Regions from separate parts of the Mesorhizobium sp. 2RAF21 genome, predicted to be linked through region 2. Evidence: riboswitches for the same ligand, from Rfam matches in the RefSeq annotation. Region 2 holds a riboswitch; the other holds the start of a gene.
The links. A riboswitch is a leader RNA that binds a small molecule or an ion and turns the genes downstream of it on or off. The one in region 2 is predicted to bind thiamine pyrophosphate.

Region 1 (8,440 bases), on a different contig from region 2:
GGCACGACCCGCCGCGGCATCGGCCCGGCCTATGAAGACAAGGTTGGCCGCCGCGCCATCCGCCTCGTCGACCTCGCCGAGCCGGAAACGCTGATGCTCAAGATCGAGCGGCTTCTGGCGCACCACAATGCGCTGCGTCGCGGCCTTGGGCTGAACGAGATCGAGGCGACGACGATCCATGAGGAACTCACCTCCATCGCCGACCAGATCCTGCCTTTCATGGACCAGGTCTGGCGGGTGCTTGAGGAAAAGCGCAAGGCCGGCGCCCGCATCCTGTTCGAAGGCGCGCAGGGCGCGCTGCTCGACAACGACCACGGCACCTATCCCTTCGTCACCTCGTCCAACACGGTGGCCGGCCAGGCCGCCGCAGGTTCCGGCCTCGGCCCGACGGCGATCGGCTATGTGCTGGGCATCACCAAGGCTTATACGACGCGCGTCGGCGAGGGACCGTTCCCCTGCGAGCTCGACGACGAAGTCGGTCGGCATCTGGCCACGGTGGGACGCGAAGTCGGCGTCAACACCGGTCGTCCGCGCCGCTGTGGCTGGTTCGACGCGGTACTGGTGCGCCAGACCGTCAAGACTTCCGGAATCACCGGCATCGCTCTGACGAAGCTCGATGTACTTGACGGACTGAAGGAATTGAAAGTCTGCGTCGGCTATGAGCTGGACGGCAAACGAATTGACTACTTGCCCGCCTCAATGCGGGCACAAGCAGCAGTTAAGCCCATCTATGAAACACTTGAAGGATGGTCGCAAACAACGGCCGGGGCGCGCAGCTGGGCCGAATTGCCGGCACAAGCAGTGAAATATGTGCGGTATATCGAGGAATTGATCGGCGCGCCGGTGGCGCTCCTCTCCACCAGTCCGGAACGGGACGACACCATACTTGTGACCGATCCGTTTCAAGATTAATTGTCAAAGGCCTAGCGGGCCGGCTGATTTGCTCAAGGCCCGCTCTGGAAGCGAACGACAGGTTCGATTGAAGCATGGCAGATTTCGTTGCGGTTCTGAAAAAAACGCTCGACGGCCTCGGCGAGACGACGCCGGAGGTACGCGCGAAAGTCTATGACAAGGCGCGCGCCACCATCGAGAGTAAGCTGGCCGCAATCAATCCGCCGCCGCCGGCTGCCGTGGCCGATCGCCAGCGGCGCGCGCTGGAAGATGCGATAGCCTCCATCGAGAAGGAGTATGCAAGGCCGCCGGCCGCGCCAGCCCCCGCTCTCGATCCCCTGGCCGAGCTTGAGAACATCTTCTCCTCGATCGACCGCAACCGGAACCAGCCGACGCATGCCCGGCCGGCGACCAAGACCGAATCCGGTTGGCCGCCGTCGCAAACCGAGGCGAAGCCCCAGCCTGCCGCACCCGCCCGCGCCGAAGAGCGCCCGACACAGCCTTCCTGGCAGAGGCCTACGGCGGAAACACGCGCCCCGGAATCCAGGCCTCAGCAAAACACTGTGCCGCCGGCACCGCCCGCGAGACAAGAACCCTCCGCGCCCGGCCCCAAGCCGGCCCTCGAACCCGTTTGGCCCAAGCCGAAGACGGAGACCAAGCCGGTCTTCGATTTCGGCAAGACATCGTCGGCCACGCCACCGCCAGCCTTCGCCCCGGAAACACCCCGCAATGTCGGGCGCGACGATAGGGGTTCGGATTTCGCGGCATCGTCGGGCGAAGACGAGACTACAGACGAAACCTTCGGCGAGATCGACGAACCGGAACGCAAGCGCAGCTTCGGACGCATCATCGCGGCCGTCGTCGCGCTCGCTGTCCTGGGCGGCGGCGGTTACGGCGTCTGGCTGAACAAGGACGCCTTCAAGGGCATGTTTGGTCTGAACAAGACCGAGACTGCGGCCGACAAGCCCGCCCCTGCGGCGCCGGCGAAACCAAACGCACCCGCGCAACCAGCCACGGCAGCCAACACCCCAGCGCCAGCTCCAGCGCCGGAAAGCAGCGAGCCGCAGAAATTCACGCAGCGACTGCAGGCCGACGGCAAGGAAACCGATCCTGGCCGGGCCGGCGGAGCAGCCACCGTTGGCGAAGGTACGTCCGTCGTCGCGCTGACCACGCCGTCGCCGACCACACCGCCGGTCAGCACGCAACCACAGCCGGCCCAGGCGCAACAGCCGACGCCTCCGGCCGCGACGCCGGGTGCCAATCCCGCGGCCCCCGCTACAACGACGCCGGCCGCGCAAGGCACCGCGGCGCCAAGCACGCCACCCGCGCCGCAAGCCATTCCGGTTGGCCAGAAGGCTATCTACTACGAAGAACGCACCAGCGCGGCCGAAGGCTCGGCCCAGCCGGGCAATATCGTCTGGTCGCTCGTGCAGGAATCGCCTGGCGGCGATGCGCCGCCCGAGCCGGCGATCCGTGCCGAGGTGACCATCCCCGGCAAGGACGTGCAGCTGCGCATGACCATCCGCCGCAATGCCGACCAGACCTTGCCGGCCAGCCATATCATCGAGATGATCTTCCTGACCCCGCAGGGTTTCGAAGGCGGCGGCATCGAAAATGTTCTGCGCATCGCGATGAAAACGTCCGAGCAGGAGGCCGGCAGCCCGCTGATCGGCGTTCCCGCCAAGATCGCCGACGGCTATTTCCTGGTCGCGCTCAACGATACCAAGGCCGACCAGGACGCCAATTTGACCCTCCTGCGTAATCAGGAATGGATCGACATCCCCGTCGTCTACAAATCCGGCCGCCGTGCCTTGCTGACGATGGAAAAGGGGCTGCCGGGCGAAAAGATCTTCGACGAGGCGATGAAGGCCTGGCAGGCGAAGACCTCGGGATAATCGAAACAGCGTGCCGACGGCCGCTGCGCCGGCCCAAAGGCGAGGTCCGTCACGGGTCCGGCAAAAAAGCCGGACCGACGCTGCGGACCGATTTGCCGGCGGGTGCCGGCTGTTCCATCAAAGCCATGGGCTCAAGCGTCTTGATGGGCTCCACCGAAGCGGTGATCGGCAGCTGCCGCTCCGGCTTCTCCGTCGGCAGCGGAATGATCGCGTTGGCCATATTGGCGGGCGTAACCGTCCGCGCCCGCATCTCGTTGACCCTGCTGTAGTAGCGGCGGAGATCGCAACTCTTGAAGGCCGGATCGTCCCGATAACGGAACGCTGTCTGCAAATCCTTGTAGGGCTTGCGCTCGGCGACAGAGATCATCTCCTCCGTTTCCAGTCTGGGGTCGGTCAACGCAAAAACCTCCATGCCCTGGTCGTCGCAAATAAAGCGGCACTGGTCGACGGTTTCCTGAAGTTCCACATCCTTGGCGAATTGCGATTTCGGGGCAGGGAAGAAATAGCCGTCTGAAGGCCGCACGCAGTAGAGCATGGAGGCACCACCGATCGACATCGGACCAGACGCTTCACGCACGCGTTCGCGCCGTTCGGGCGCGCAGCCAAGTGCCGCGTACCGCGCTTGCAGGACGGAGACGCTACGCCGGCCGCCGCTCGCCACCATTTGCCTCAGCACGTCTTCGCGCATGCGCGCGAGATCGGCGCAGGGGTTGAAAAATCCGCCGGTGCTCTTGGACGAGCATTGCCGCCGCCGTTCCAACGCCTGGATGGCCACAAGCTGCCGCCGAAGTTGCGCCGACTCCGGGCTGGAGCCGCCTACACCGCTGCTGCGGATCTGGCGTGCCAGCGACGCGCACTCATCTGCCAATGCCACGGAAGTCGGCACGGTGACGAATGCGAGGAGCGCGACCACAATGGATGCAAACCACCGTCCTCTGGCAGATCTATTGGAGTTGGAAAAAAGCAAGCGGCCAGATCGCGTACCGCTGTTCACGCCAGTTTCAAGAATTCGCATTCGTGATTACGCCTTGATACAAGCTGCTCTTCCAACTTGTATCAGGCTATACCGACGTCACAGGATTATGAAAGAGCTTCATAATATACTGAAAAACGTGGTTACACGTCAGACCGGATACGAACACCAATCGTTAAGCATGAGCAGCGGCTGGTGCTGGAACCCAAGGCGGGAAAGTCGGCCTAGATACCAGAACCATGGAGTTCTTCTTCGCTGCCTTCCCAGGGCGTGGGCATGTCGGCCACGGTGCTGGCGGCGGCATTGGCGCTTGGCAGGGCCATCCAGCATTTGAGCTCCGGATCGGCATATTCGATCATATGGCCCGGATAGGAATCATTGGCGCGCCAGCCTTCCATTCCGTACTGGTCCGCCCGCGCCCAAAAGGCGACATCCACTTCAGCAGGGCCCTGCTCCGATGACCTGACCGTGACGAGGATGCGGCTGCCATCCCTGGGCGCGCTCGACATATGACGCCATCCGGTCGATTCCTTCATGAGCCATTTCCTCCATCGATCGAACGCAGTGCATCGGCAACCCGACACGCCAAGCGTAGCACGATCAGCCCCATAGAAATCAATGCCGGATTGGATGAAAAGAACGGGAGACCGACCGTAGTCCCACCGCCGGGCCTAGCGACGGCTCAGCCTTCCAGCTCCTCGCGCAGCATCTCCAGCTCGAGCCATTCTTCCTCGAGCGCAGCCAGCGTCACACGCTCCTTGTCGAGAGCGGCGATGGTTTTCTGGAACCCGGTCGGGTCGCGCTCATAATAGGCTGGATCGGCGATGTTGTTCTCGAGCCTCGCGATCGAAGCCGTCACCGCCTCGATCTTCTTCGGCAGGCTTTCCAGGGCGAACTTCTGCTTGAAGGAGAGTTTTTTCGCCGGCTCTTTCGAGACCTCGGCGCGCGGCTTTTCGGCAGCCGGGTCGGCAGCAGACTTGTTGCGCGCCTTGCGGTCCTCCAGCTTGGTGCCGCCGCGCTGGGCCAGCATGTCCGAATAACCACCAGCATATTCGACCCAGCGGCCGCCACCGTCCGGCGCGATGATGCTGGTCACGGTACGATCGAGGAAATCGCGATCGTGGCTGACCAGGATGACAGTGCCGGCGAAACCCGCCACCAGCTCCTGCAGCAGCTCCAGCGTCTCCATGTCGAGATCGTTGGTCGGCTCGTCCAGCACCAGAAGATTGGCGGGCCGCGCCAACACGCGGGCGAGAAGCAGCCGCGCCCGTTCGCCGCCGGAAAGCTCGCGCACCGGCGTGCGCGCCTGTTCCGGCTTGAACAGAAAGTCCTTCATATAGGACACGACATGGCGCTGTTCGCCGTTGATGACGAGGTTCTCGCCGCGCCCGTCGGTCAGGTAATGCGCCAATGTTTCATCCGGGCTGACGGCCTCGCGCTTCTGGTCGAGCGTGGCGATCTCCAGATTGACACCCAGCCGCACCGAACCGGCATCGGGCGCGAGTTCTCCGGTCAGCATTTTCAGGAGCGTGGTCTTGCCCGCGCCATTGGGGCCGACGAGACCGACGCGATCACCGCGCTGGATGCGGGTCGAGAACCCTTTCACGACGGTAAGGTCGCCGAAGCTCTTGTCGATATTCTTGGCCTCGATCACCAGCTTGCCGGATTCGGCGGCGTCGCTCGCCACCAGTGTCGCCGTGCCTTCGGCGCCGCGATGGCTGCGGAAGCGCTGGCGCATCGTTTGCAACTCGCCAAGGCGCCGCATATTGCGCTTGCGGCGCGCCGTCACGCCATAACGCAGCCAGTGTTCCTCGCGCACGATTTGTCGGCCGAGCTTATGTTGGTCGCGCTCTTCCTCCTCGAGCACTTGGTCGCGCCATTCCTCGAAGTGCGCAAAGCCTTTGTCCAGGCGGCGTGTCTGGCCGCGATCGAGCCAGACTGTCGCGCGCGATACGCGCTGCAGGAAACGCCGGTCGTGGGAAATGACGATCAGCGCCGACGACGTGCGCGCCAGCTCTTCTTCCAGCCATTCGATGACGGCGAGGTCGAGATGGTTGGTGGGTTCATCGAGCAAAAGGATATCCGGCTCCGGCGCCATTACGCGGGCCAATGCCGCGCGGCGCGCCTCGCCGCCGGAGAGATCGGCGGGCCGTTCCTCGCCGGTGAGACCCAGATGCTCCATCAGATAGGTGGCGCGATGCGGGTCGTCGGCCGGGCCGAGCCCTGCTTCGACATAAGCGCGCACGGTAGCAAAACCGTCCATGTCGGGCATTTGCGGTAGGTAGCGTATGGTGGCGCTCGGCTGCCGGAACAGCTCGCCGTCCTGCGGTTCGATCATGCCGGCGGCGATCTTGAGCAGCGTCGACTTGCCCGAACCATTGCGGCCAACCAGCGCGATCTTGTCGCCGGGGGCGGCGACGAGTTCCGCACCGTCGAGCAGCGGCGTACCGCCAAACGTCAGTTTGATGCCGGTAAGATTAAGAAGCGGCGGGGCCATGTCTGCTTTCGGCTCTCAGGTTTCAGGCAAGGGGAACGGATGGGCAAGCAACAACGCCCGGCCACTGCCAAACGAGATTTCGAGCTCGCCTTTCACCGCGTTGGAGATGGTCAGGGACGAACCGAAGGCCATTTCGATATCGTTCAGCGGCCATTTCGCACCCTTGATGGTAAGGCCGGTGAGTTCCGAAAAGCCGAGCACCGAAAACAGCGTATCGTCGGCATAGTCGAACCTGGCGGCATGGCCAGGCAGCAACGGAACGCCTTCCTGTGCGCCGCTGGTCAAAAGCACGTCGATGCCTTCCTCGGCCAGCCTTACCGCCAGCGCCAGATGGAGAAAGGCGTGGTCGGCCCGGGCGCCGCCGAATGCGCCGACCAGGATCAGTTTCGTGGCACCGCTTTGCCGGGCAATCGCCACGGCGAGCTCGCCGTCGGTCTTGTCCTTCTCGGCCGGAAATCGTTCCTGCGGCACCTTGGCCAGATGCGGCGGCAGGTTGGCCGGTGCGGAATCGAAATCCCCCACCCAAAGTTCCGGCAGCAACCCCAGCATATCCGCATGACGAATACCGGAATCCGCAGCGATCACGCGCGTACCGGCAGTCTGGATATCGAGCCGTGGCGTACGAACGAGCTCGCCGCCGAGCAAAAGGGTGAAAGTGCTCATGGGCGTCGCCCTTACCAGCCCCCATGCGGAAACGGAAGTCCATGCCAGCGCCCGCGCGACGTTCGATCCGCCCCGGCAAACTAAGGCTTGCACCCCGCGCAGGCCCGCTCTATGTCTTTTGCCGCTCTAACGGGGTGCCGGGTCGCGGTTTTCGCGGAACGGCTGAGAGGCGCTAAGCCAACCCGCTGAACCTGATCCGGCTTGTACCGGCGGAGGGATTAGACGCTTAGCCAAAGGCGCCAACTCTCCTGTCACACGAATGAAGGAGGCGTCGATGCGCAAAATTCTGTCAGTCCTGATCCCGGCTCTCACCCTTGCTGCCGCCACACTGCCGGCCGCGGCCAAGGACAAGCTGACTATCTACACCTATGAGAGCTTCACCGCCGAATGGGGGCCAGGCCCGCAGGTGAAGAAGGCTTTCGAGGAAGAGTGTGGCTGCGAAGTCGATTTCGTCTCGGTTGCCGACGGCGTCGCCCTGCTCAACCGCGTCAAGCTGGAAGGTGCCGCGACCAAGGCCGACATCGTGCTTGGTCTCGACACCAATCTGACGGCCGACGCCAAGGCGAGCGGGCTGTTCGTCCCACACGGCACGATCGCAACGGTCGACGTGCCGGGCGGCTGGGCCGACGATACATTCGCGCCTTACGACTACGGCTATTTCGCCGTCGTCTATGACACCGAGAAGTTGAAGACGCCGCCGGCCAGCCTCAAGGAATTGGTCGAGGGCGATGCTTCGCAGAAAATCGCCATCCAGGACCCGCGCACCTCGACGCCGGGCCTCGGCTTGCTGTTGTGGGTAAAGGCCGTCTATGGCGACAAGGCGCCGGAGGCCTGGGCCAAGTTGAAGGGTCGCGTGCTCACGGTCACGCCGGGATGGAGCGAAGCCTACGGCCTGTTCACCAAGGGCGAAGCGCCGATGGTGCTTTCCTACACCACCTCGCCGGCCTACCACATGGTTGCCGAAAAGACCGACCGCTATCAGGCCGCTTCCTTCTCCGAAGGCCACTATCTGCAGATCGAAGTCGCCGGCATCACCACCACTGGCGCCAAGAACCCGCTGTCCCAGAAATTCATGGCCTTCATGACCGGCCCGAAGTTCCAGGACGTCGTTCCCGAAACCAATTGGATGTTCCCGGCCGGCAAGATGGACAAGCCTCTCAACCCGGCCTTCGACAAGCTGGTGAAGCCGGCCAAGACCTTGATCTTCAGCCCAGAAGAGGTTGCCAAGAACCGCAAGGCCTGGGTGGATGAATGGCTGTCCGTGATGAGCAAGTGAGGGCCACCATCATCCAGCCTCGCCAGGACGGAAGGCCTGCTGCCTTGCGCGATACGCGCGTTGTTGCCGGTGTCGTGGCACTCACCTTCATCACGCTGCTGATTGGAGGCGCCTTCTTAGGCCTCGTTGCCGAGGGCGCCGGCAATCTCTCCGGTGCCGCTTCGGCGTTCGATTCCTATCTTTTCCGCGTCGTGCGCTTCACAATATGGCAAGCGCTTTTGTCGACGCTTTTGTCGGTGGTTCCA
Region 2 (8,440 bases):
TTATACCTGGAGCGACATCGACAGCGGTCGATCCGTGTCTTTCCCCGGTTTCACCGACGCGCTGTCTTCCAGCCATCGCGCCGGCACCACGCAGCTCTTCGGCGAGCTCGGTTATGGCATGAAGGCAGGCGCTGTTGCCTTCGAGCCCTTCGCCAACCTGGCTTACGTCAATGTCCACACCAATGCTTTCAGTGAGAAAGGCGGGGCGGCGGCGCTGACGGTCCGCAGCAGCTCCAACGCCATCACCTTCACCACCTTTGGCCTACGGGCATCTACCGACTTCGACCTCGGCGCGGTCAAGGCGACGGCGCGCGGCATGATCGGCTGGCGCCATGGTTTCGGCGATGTCACGCCCAATGTCACCCAGGCCTTCGCCGGCAGCAATGCCTTCACCATCGCCGGCGCGCCGATCGCACGCGAAAGCGCAGCACTCGAGGCGGGCTTCGACGTCGCGCTGACACCGACCACCACACTCGGCATCTCCTACCAGGGCCAGCTCGCCGCCAACGCCCGCGACCATGGCGTCAGGGCCGATTTGAATGTCAGGTTCTAGGACGATGGCCGGTGCCAAAACGCAGAACGCGAAACGTGCTGAAAAGCCGGTCGTTTGAACGGGAAAGGCCTTAAAATGCGCGCGAACGGACCCTTGTGAATTCGTTTCGCGGCGTCTGGCACCCGTTTTTCCGTAAGCTATTGATCCTGCACCACGAAGTTATTTGACTCTCGGCGCGCTTGCCGTCGCCTTTCCACATCCCTGTTGACAATCATGCGGCTTGTCGTTCACCCTTGAGGCTCACCAGGGGGGTCCCGACAAGGGGCTGAGATACTGCTGAACGCGCAGTGACCCGTTGAACCTGATCCAGTTCATACTGGCGTAGGGACGGTGGGAAGCTTCGCGGGCCGGCGTTTTTCGGCTTTGGCGGTCGGGCAGATGCCCGAACTCCCTTCAGCGAAGCATCACTTCCTCCTCATCGCATGGACTGGGTCTCCGTTGCATTCGAGCAAGGAGGCTCACTCATGAATATCCACACCCCGAAAGTCACCGTCGGCGCGTTGCCGGCGTCGCGCAAAATCTACAAACCGGGCACGCTTCACACCGGTCTGCGTGTGCCGATGCGCGAGATTTCCGTGCATCCGAGTGCCGGCGAACCGCCGGTCACCGTCTATGATTCCTCCGGTCCCTACACCGATGCCGGCGTCGAAACGAGCATCGAGCGCGGCCTGTCCAGGCTGCGCCAGGAATGGGTTGAGGCGCGCGGCGATGTCGAGCGTTACGAGGGCCGGCTGATCAGGCCGGAAGACAACGGCTTCGTCTCCGGCGATCGGCTGACGCCGGAGTTTCCGGTGCGAAACCAGCCACTTAGAGCGAAAGCGGGACGCGCCGTCACCCAGCTTGCCTATGCCCGCGCCGGCATCGTCACGCCGGAAATGGAGTTCGTCGCCATCCGCGAAAATCTCGGCCGCGAGGCGCTGCGCGTCAGGTTGGAACGCGACGGCGAAAGTTTCGGCGCGGCGATTCCGGACTATGTCACGCCGGAATTCGTGCGCGACGAAGTGGCGCTCGGCCGCGCCATCATCCCCGCCAACATCAATCACCCCGAGAGCGAGCCGATGATCATCGGCCGCAATTTCCTGGTCAAGATCAACGCCAACATCGGCAACTCCGCCGTCACCTCGTCCATGGCCGAGGAGGTGGAAAAGATGGTCTGGGCGATCCGCTGGGGCGCCGATACGGTCATGGACCTGTCGACCGGCCGCAACATCCACAACATCCGCGACTGGATCATCCGCAACGCGCCGGTGCCGATCGGCACGGTGCCGCTTTACCAGGCGCTGGAGAAGGTCGGCGGCGTCGCCGAGGACCTGTCCTGGGAGGTGTTCCGCGACACGCTGGTCGAACAGGCCGAGCAGGGCGTCGACTATTTCACCATCCACGCCGGCGTGCGGCTGCCCTACATCCCGCTCACCGTCGATCGCGTCACCGGCATCGTCAGCCGTGGCGGCTCGATCATGGCCAAATGGTGCCTCTACCATCACCGGGAAAGCTTCCTCTACGAGCATTTCGAGGAGATCTGCGACATCTGCCGCGCCTACGACGTGTCGTTCTCGCTGGGCGACGGTCTGCGCCCGGGCTCGATCGCCGATGCCAACGATGCCGCGCAATTCGCCGAGCTGGAGACGCTGGGCGAGCTGACGAAAATCGCCTGGGCGAAGGACTGCCAGGTGATGATCGAAGGGCCCGGCCATGTGCCGATGCACAAGATCAAGGCCAATATGGACAAGCAGCTCGCAGTCTGCGGCGAGGCGCCGTTCTACACGCTTGGGCCACTCACCACCGACATCGCGCCGGGCTACGACCACATCACCAGCGGCATCGGCGCCGCCATGATCGGCTGGTTTGGCACGGCCATGCTCTGCTACGTCACGCCCAAGGAACATCTCGGCCTGCCAGACCGCAACGACGTCAAGATCGGCGTCATCACCTACAAGATCGCCGCGCACGCCGCCGATCTCGCCAAGGGCCATCCGGCGGCCAAGGTGAGGGACGACGCGCTATCGCGGGCACGTTTCGAGTTCCGCTGGGAGGACCAGTTCAACCTGTCGCTGGACCCCGACACCGCGCGCGCCTTCCACGACGAGACCTTGCCCAAGGAGGCGCACAAGGTGGCGCATTTCTGCTCCATGTGCGGGCCGAAATTCTGCTCGATGCGCATCTCGCACGACATCCGCGCTGAGGCACAAAAGGAAGGCCTGGCGGCCATGGCGGAAAAATTCCGTATTGGCGGCGAGCTTTACATGCCTCTCGATCAGGCCGAGGTCGCCGAAACGGAACCGGCGAACCGGCCATGAAAGTGCTGGTCCGCGGCGCCGGCGTCGCCGGGTTGACGCTGGCGCATGAACTGGCGTTACGCGGCGCCAGCGTGATCGTGGTCGAACGGCGCCGGGCCATTGCCGGCAGCGCCTCCTGGCAGGCCGGCGGCATGCTGGCGCCGTGGTGCGAGCGCGAAAGCGCCGAGGAGCCGGTGCTGACATTGGGGAAGGGCGCGGCCGACTGGTGGGATGCCGCGCTGCCCGGCCATGTCGTGCGCACCGGCACGCTGGTGGTGGCGCCTGCGCGGGACACGGTGGAACTCGATCGTTTCGTGCAGCGCACCAGCGGCTTCTCCGTCGTCGATGGGGATGCGATCGCCGCGCTCGAACCCGATCTCGCCGGTCGGTTTCGGCGCGGACTGCTCTTCGCCGGCGAAGCCCATCTCGATCCGCGCAAGGCCCTGGTGGCGCTAACCGGAAAACTGGTCGGCATGGGCGTACGCTTCGAGTTCGGCTACGGCGCGGTGCTAGCGCCCGGCGCCTTCGATTTCGAGGCGGATTGTACGGGCATGGGCTCATCCGCGTCTGGTCTGCGCGGCGTGCGTGGCGAGATGCTTTTGCTGCGCACGCGCGACGTTGCGTTGGCGCGCCCGGTGCGGCTGCTGCATCCACGCTTTCCGGTTTATGTGGTTCCGCGTGCGGATCACATGTTCATGGTCGGCGCAACGATGGTCGAGAGCGCCGCCGACGGGCCCGTCAGCGCGCGCTCGACCATGGAATTGCTGGGCGCCGCCTATGCGCTGCATCCGGCCTTTGGCGAGGCAGAGTTGGTCGAGGCCGGCGCGGGCGTGCGTCCGGCCTTCGCCGATAATCTGCCGCGTGTCAGCCGCGACGGAAACCGCGTGAGCATCAACGGGCTCTACCGCCACGGCTTCCTGCTGGCGCCGGCGATGGCCAAGCAAGCCGCCGACGTGATCCTGGACAATCCGACAGCAAGGGAGCTCGTCCATGAAGCTCACCGTTAATGGCGAGACCCACGAGGTTACCGCCGTCACGCTCGCGGGGCTGCTTGCCGAACTCGACTATGAGGGTGGCTGGCTCGCCACCGCGCTCAATGGCGAGGTAGTACCTGCCAGGGAGCGCTCCGGTTGCCGGCTCGCCGAGGGCGACCGCATCGAAATCCTGTCACCGATGAAGGGAGGCTGACCATGTTGAAACTCTATGACGCGGAAGTCTCGTCCCGCCTGCTGCTCGGTACCGCGCTTTATCCGTCGCCGTCGATCATGGCCGGGGCGGTCAAGGCGTCAGGCACGCAGGTGGTCACCGTGTCGTTGCGGCGCGAAGCGGCGGGCGGCAAGTCGGGCGGGCAATTCTGGGAGCTGATCCAGGCGCTCGGCGCCCGCGTCTTGCCCAACACCGCCGGCTGCCACTCCGTCAAGGAAGCCATCACCACCGCGCGGATGGCGCGCGACGTGTTCGGCACCAGCTGGATCAAACTCGAAATCATCGGCAATCACGACACGCTGCAGCCGGATGTGTTCGGCCTGGTCGAAGCGGCGCGTATCCTGGTTCAGGAAGGTTTCGAGGTGTTCCCTTACACCACCGATGACCTTGTCGTCGCCGAGCGCCTGCTGGAGGCCGGCTGCAAATTGCTGATGCCGTGGTGCGCGCCGATCGGCTCGGCGCGTGGCCCGCAGAATATTGACACCTTGCGTTCGCTGCGCGGGCATTTTCCCGATGTTCCCTTGATCGTCGATGCCGGCATCGGTCGTCCTTCCCACGCTGCAGCGGTGATGGAGCTCGGCTACGACGCGGTGCTGCTCAACACGGCGGTGGCCAAGGCTGGCGACCCGGTTGCCATGGCAAGAGCCTTCGCCAAAGCCGTCGAGGCAGGACGCGAGGCATTACTCGCTGGCCTGCTCGAACCGCGCGATATGGCGGTTCCATCCACTCCCGTTATCGGCATGGCGGTCTTCTCATGAAACTCGACCCGTTCTACCTCATCGTTCCCTCCGCCACCTGGATTGAGCGGCTGGTGCCGCTCGGCGTGAAGCTGGTTCAGCTGCGCGTCAAGGAAGGAACCGAGCCGTCGCTGCGCGGCGAAATCCGCGCCGCCAGGGCCGTCTGCGAACGCCACGATTGCCAGCTCATCGTCAACGACCACTGGCGGCTTGCCATCGACGAGGGCTGCGACTTCATTCACCTCGGCCAGGAAGATCTGGCGGACGCGGATGTTGCTGCGATCCGCCGCGCCGGGCTGAAGCTGGGCCTCAGCACCCATGACCATGACGAGCTGGAAACGGCACTCGCCGCCGAGCCGGACTATGTCGCGCTGGGGCCGGTCTATCCGACCATCCTGAAGGCGATGAAATGGGCGCCGCAGGGGCTTGATCGCATCGCGGAATGGAAGCGCCGCGCGGGCAGGTTGCCGCTGGTTGCCATTGGCGGGCTGAACGTCGCGCGTATCGACGGCGTCTTTGCGCAAGGCGCCGACAGCGCGGCGGTGGTGACCGATATCACGCTGAACGCCGACCCCGAGGCGCGCACGCGCGAATGGCTTGCGGCGACGGCGCGATGGCGATGAGTGTCGAGAAGCATGTGCTGATCGTCGCCGGTTCGGATTCGAGCGGCGGTGCCGGCATCGCCCGCGATGTCGAGACCGTCTCGGCTTTCGGCCTGCGTTCCTGTCTCGCGGTGACGGCGGTGACCGTGCAGACGCATCACGCCGTCGAGCGGGTGGAACAGATGCCGCCCGATCTCATCGCCGCGCAGATGCGGGCGGCTTTCGCCGCCAATGCGATCGTCGCGGTCAAGATCGGCATGCTGGGCACCGTCGATGCCATAAATGCGGTCGCCTCCGTGCTTGCCAGCCGGCCGCCATTGCCCGTGGTGCTCGATCCGGTGCTGGCATCGAGTTCGGGACGCGCCTTGCTGGCGGCCGATGCGGTCGCTTGTCTCAAGCGCAAGCTGATGCCGCTGTGCAGTCTCGTGACGCCCAATCTGCCGGAACTCGCCTTGCTGAGTGGCGTTTCACTGACGACGAATGAAGGCGAGATCATCCATCACGCCCGGGAACTGGCGGAGGCCGGCGGACCTGCCTTATTGGTCAAGGGCGGCCATGCCGATGGCGATCGCTCGGCCGATCTGCTGGTCCGCATTGGCCGGCAGCCCTTGCCGTTCGAGGCGCCACGCCTCGATGTCCAGATGCGTGGCACCGGCTGCATGCTGGCCAGCGCGATCGCCGCCCGCCTCGGCCTCGGCGACGATCTTGAGACGGCTGTGGCCAGGGGCAAGGACCATGTCTTCGACAAACTAAGCCGGGCGCGGCGCTAACCTTATCCCGTCGCGGTCAGGACCCGTTTTTCTACGCCGTCGACGACGAGCGCCGTCAGAATGCCCGTCTGCCAGGCGCCGGTATCGACATTGACGCGGTTGGGCATCAGCTCGGCTTCCGGCTGCGGTGTATGGCCGTGCACGATGATCTTTTCGTAGAGCCCCGGATGATTGTGGAAGGCGGTGCGGATCCAGATCAGATCGTCATGGGCCTGTCGTTCCAACGCGATGCCCGGCCTTACGCCGGCATGGCAGAAGAAGAAATCGCCGAATGAGGCCGAATAAGGTAGTTCGTGCAGGAACCGCCTCTGTTCGGGCGACACGGCACGGACCAGATCTTTCCAGCCTTGCTCGACCGAGGCCGGGTCGCTGAAGTCGATGGCGACGCCATAGGACAGCGCAGTCTCGCGGCCGCCATAACGCGCGAACAAGCCTTCCGCGTCGGGCATGGCAAGAAAATCGAGGAAACCGATGTCGTGGTTGCCGGCAAGTGCGATCATGCGCGGGTCGCGCTGCTGCGCGGCGATCAGGAAATCGATCACACCCTTCGAATCCGGGCCGCGGTCGACATAGTCGCCGAGATGGACGATGCGCCAGTCGGCGGGCCGGTCGCGCTCGAGTTCGGCTGCGATGCGTTCGTGCATGGCGGTGAGCAGGTCAAGCCGCCCGTGCACGTCGCCGATGGCGTAGAGGCGCATGCCGTCCGGTGCGCGGGCGTCGAGGAAATGAATGCCTTCGGTCAAAAAAGGAGATGCTTTCAAATCGAGTGGGTGTCTGGAATGGCGAGCTTAGCGGTGAAGCATGTCCCTGCTGGCATCCTTGATATCGCGCTTGCCGCAAAGCGCCAGCGTCATATCCAGCTCCTTGCGGATGATTTCAAGAGCCTGGGTCACGCCCGCCTTGCCGGCGGCGCCCAACCCGTAGAGGAACGGCCTGCCGATATAGGTGCCCTTGGCGCCGAGGCAGAGCGCCTTCAGCACATCCTGACCCGAGCGGATGCCGCCATCCATATGCACCTCGATCTGGTCGCCGACGGCATCGACGATCTTTTCCAGGACGGAGATGGAGGATGGGGCGCCATCGAGCTGCCGGCCGCCATGGTTGGAAACGATGATGGCGTCGGCGCCGGTCTTGGCGGCGAGGATGGCATCTTCCTTGTCGAGGATGCCTTTCAGGATCAGCTTGCCGCCCCAACGCTGCCTGATCCATTCGACGTCGGCCCAGGACAGGCGCGGATCGAACTGCTCGTGGGTCCACGATATCAGCGAGGAGAGGTCGCCGACGCCCTTGGCGTGGCCGGCGATGTTGCGGAAGGTGCGGCGCTTGGTGCGCAGCATGCCCAGGCACCAGCCTGGCCGGATCGCCATGTCGATTATGTTGGGCAGCGTCATCTTGGGCGGCGCCGACAGACCGTTGCGCAGATCCTTGTGGCGCTGGGCGAGGATCTGCAGGTCGAGCGTCAGAACCAGCGCCGAACATTTCGCCGCCTTGGCGCGGTCGATCAGATTGAGCACGAAATCCTTGTCGCGCATGACATAGAGCTGGAACCAGAACGGCTTCTTCGTCACCGAGGCGACATCCTCGATCGAGCAGATGCTCATGGTCGACAGCGTGAACGGCACGCCGAATTCTTCCGCCGCCTGCGCCGCCAGCATCTCGCCGTCGGCATGCTGCATGCCGGTCGAGCCCGTCGGCGCCAACGCCACCGGCATCGACACAGCCTCACCGATCATGGTCGAGGCGAGCGAGCGGTTGTCCATGTCGACCAGCACACGCTGGCGCAGTTTGATCTTGCCGAAATCCTCCTCGTTGGCTCGGTAGGTGCTCTCCGTCCACGAGCCTGAATCGGCATAATCGAAGAACATCTTCGGCACGCGCCGCCGCGCCTGCTGCTTGAGGTCGTCGATGGTGAGAAGCATGCTCATGGGGTCGTCTTTCCGCTTTCGCGCGTTGCCGCGCCCGTCTCGTTCTGGCCGCGCCTGCGGGCGGTCTCCTGCTCGCCGGCGCGCTGTTTCAATCTGAGCCGCGACACGCGTTGCCAATCGCCGCTGCGTTCGGCCTGCGCCATGGCGCGCTCGACATAGGTGATGTGGTCCATCGCCGCCTTGCGCGCGGCGGCGGGGTCGCCGGCTTTCACGGCCGCATGGATGGCGCGGTGCTGGGCAAGCAGATCCTCGCGGGCGCCGGGCAGGGTGAACACCAGCAGCCGGTTCTGGAAAACACCGTCGGAGAGCAGCCGGTAACAGGAGCGCAGCGTGTGCAACAGGATGATGTTGTGTGCGCATTCGCCGACCGC

Region 1: another riboswitch for thiamine pyrophosphate. It lies ahead of thiB (thiamine ABC transporter substrate binding subunit); the one in region 2 lies ahead of thiC (phosphomethylpyrimidine synthase ThiC).

The regions. Positions count from the first base shown of each region.
Region 1 is NZ_JBFRGM010000001.1:112,080-120,519, forward strand. Features, by position in the region: gene AB4136_RS00575 (adenylosuccinate synthase) at 1-912, shown strand, start outside; gene AB4136_RS00580 (hypothetical protein) at 987-2,786, shown strand; gene AB4136_RS00585 (DUF2865 domain-containing protein) at 2,836-3,801, opposite strand; gene AB4136_RS00590 (hypothetical protein) at 3,984-4,295, opposite strand; gene AB4136_RS00595 (ABC-F family ATP-binding cassette domain-containing protein) at 4,442-6,256, opposite strand; gene AB4136_RS00600 (thiamine diphosphokinase) at 6,272-6,919, opposite strand; TPP riboswitch at 7,040-7,154, shown strand; gene thiB (thiamine ABC transporter substrate binding subunit) at 7,194-8,195, shown strand; gene thiP (thiamine/thiamine pyrophosphate ABC transporter permease) at 8,171-8,440, shown strand, end outside.
Region 2 is NZ_JBFRGM010000002.1:510,688-519,127, reverse strand. Features, by position in the region: partial or broken gene AB4136_RS05265 (autotransporter outer membrane beta-barrel domain-containing protein) at 1-553, shown strand, start outside; TPP riboswitch at 789-899, shown strand; gene thiC (phosphomethylpyrimidine synthase ThiC) at 1,018-2,850, shown strand; gene thiO (glycine oxidase ThiO) at 2,847-3,836, shown strand; gene thiS (sulfur carrier protein ThiS) at 3,820-4,017, shown strand; gene AB4136_RS05245 (thiazole synthase) at 4,020-4,793, shown strand; gene AB4136_RS05240 (thiamine phosphate synthase) at 4,790-5,395, shown strand; gene AB4136_RS05235 (hydroxymethylpyrimidine/phosphomethylpyrimidine kinase) at 5,386-6,144, shown strand; gene AB4136_RS05230 (metallophosphoesterase family protein) at 6,147-6,842, opposite strand; gene AB4136_RS05225 (alpha-hydroxy acid oxidase) at 6,933-8,069, opposite strand; gene AB4136_RS05220 (FCD domain-containing protein) at 8,066-8,440, opposite strand, start outside.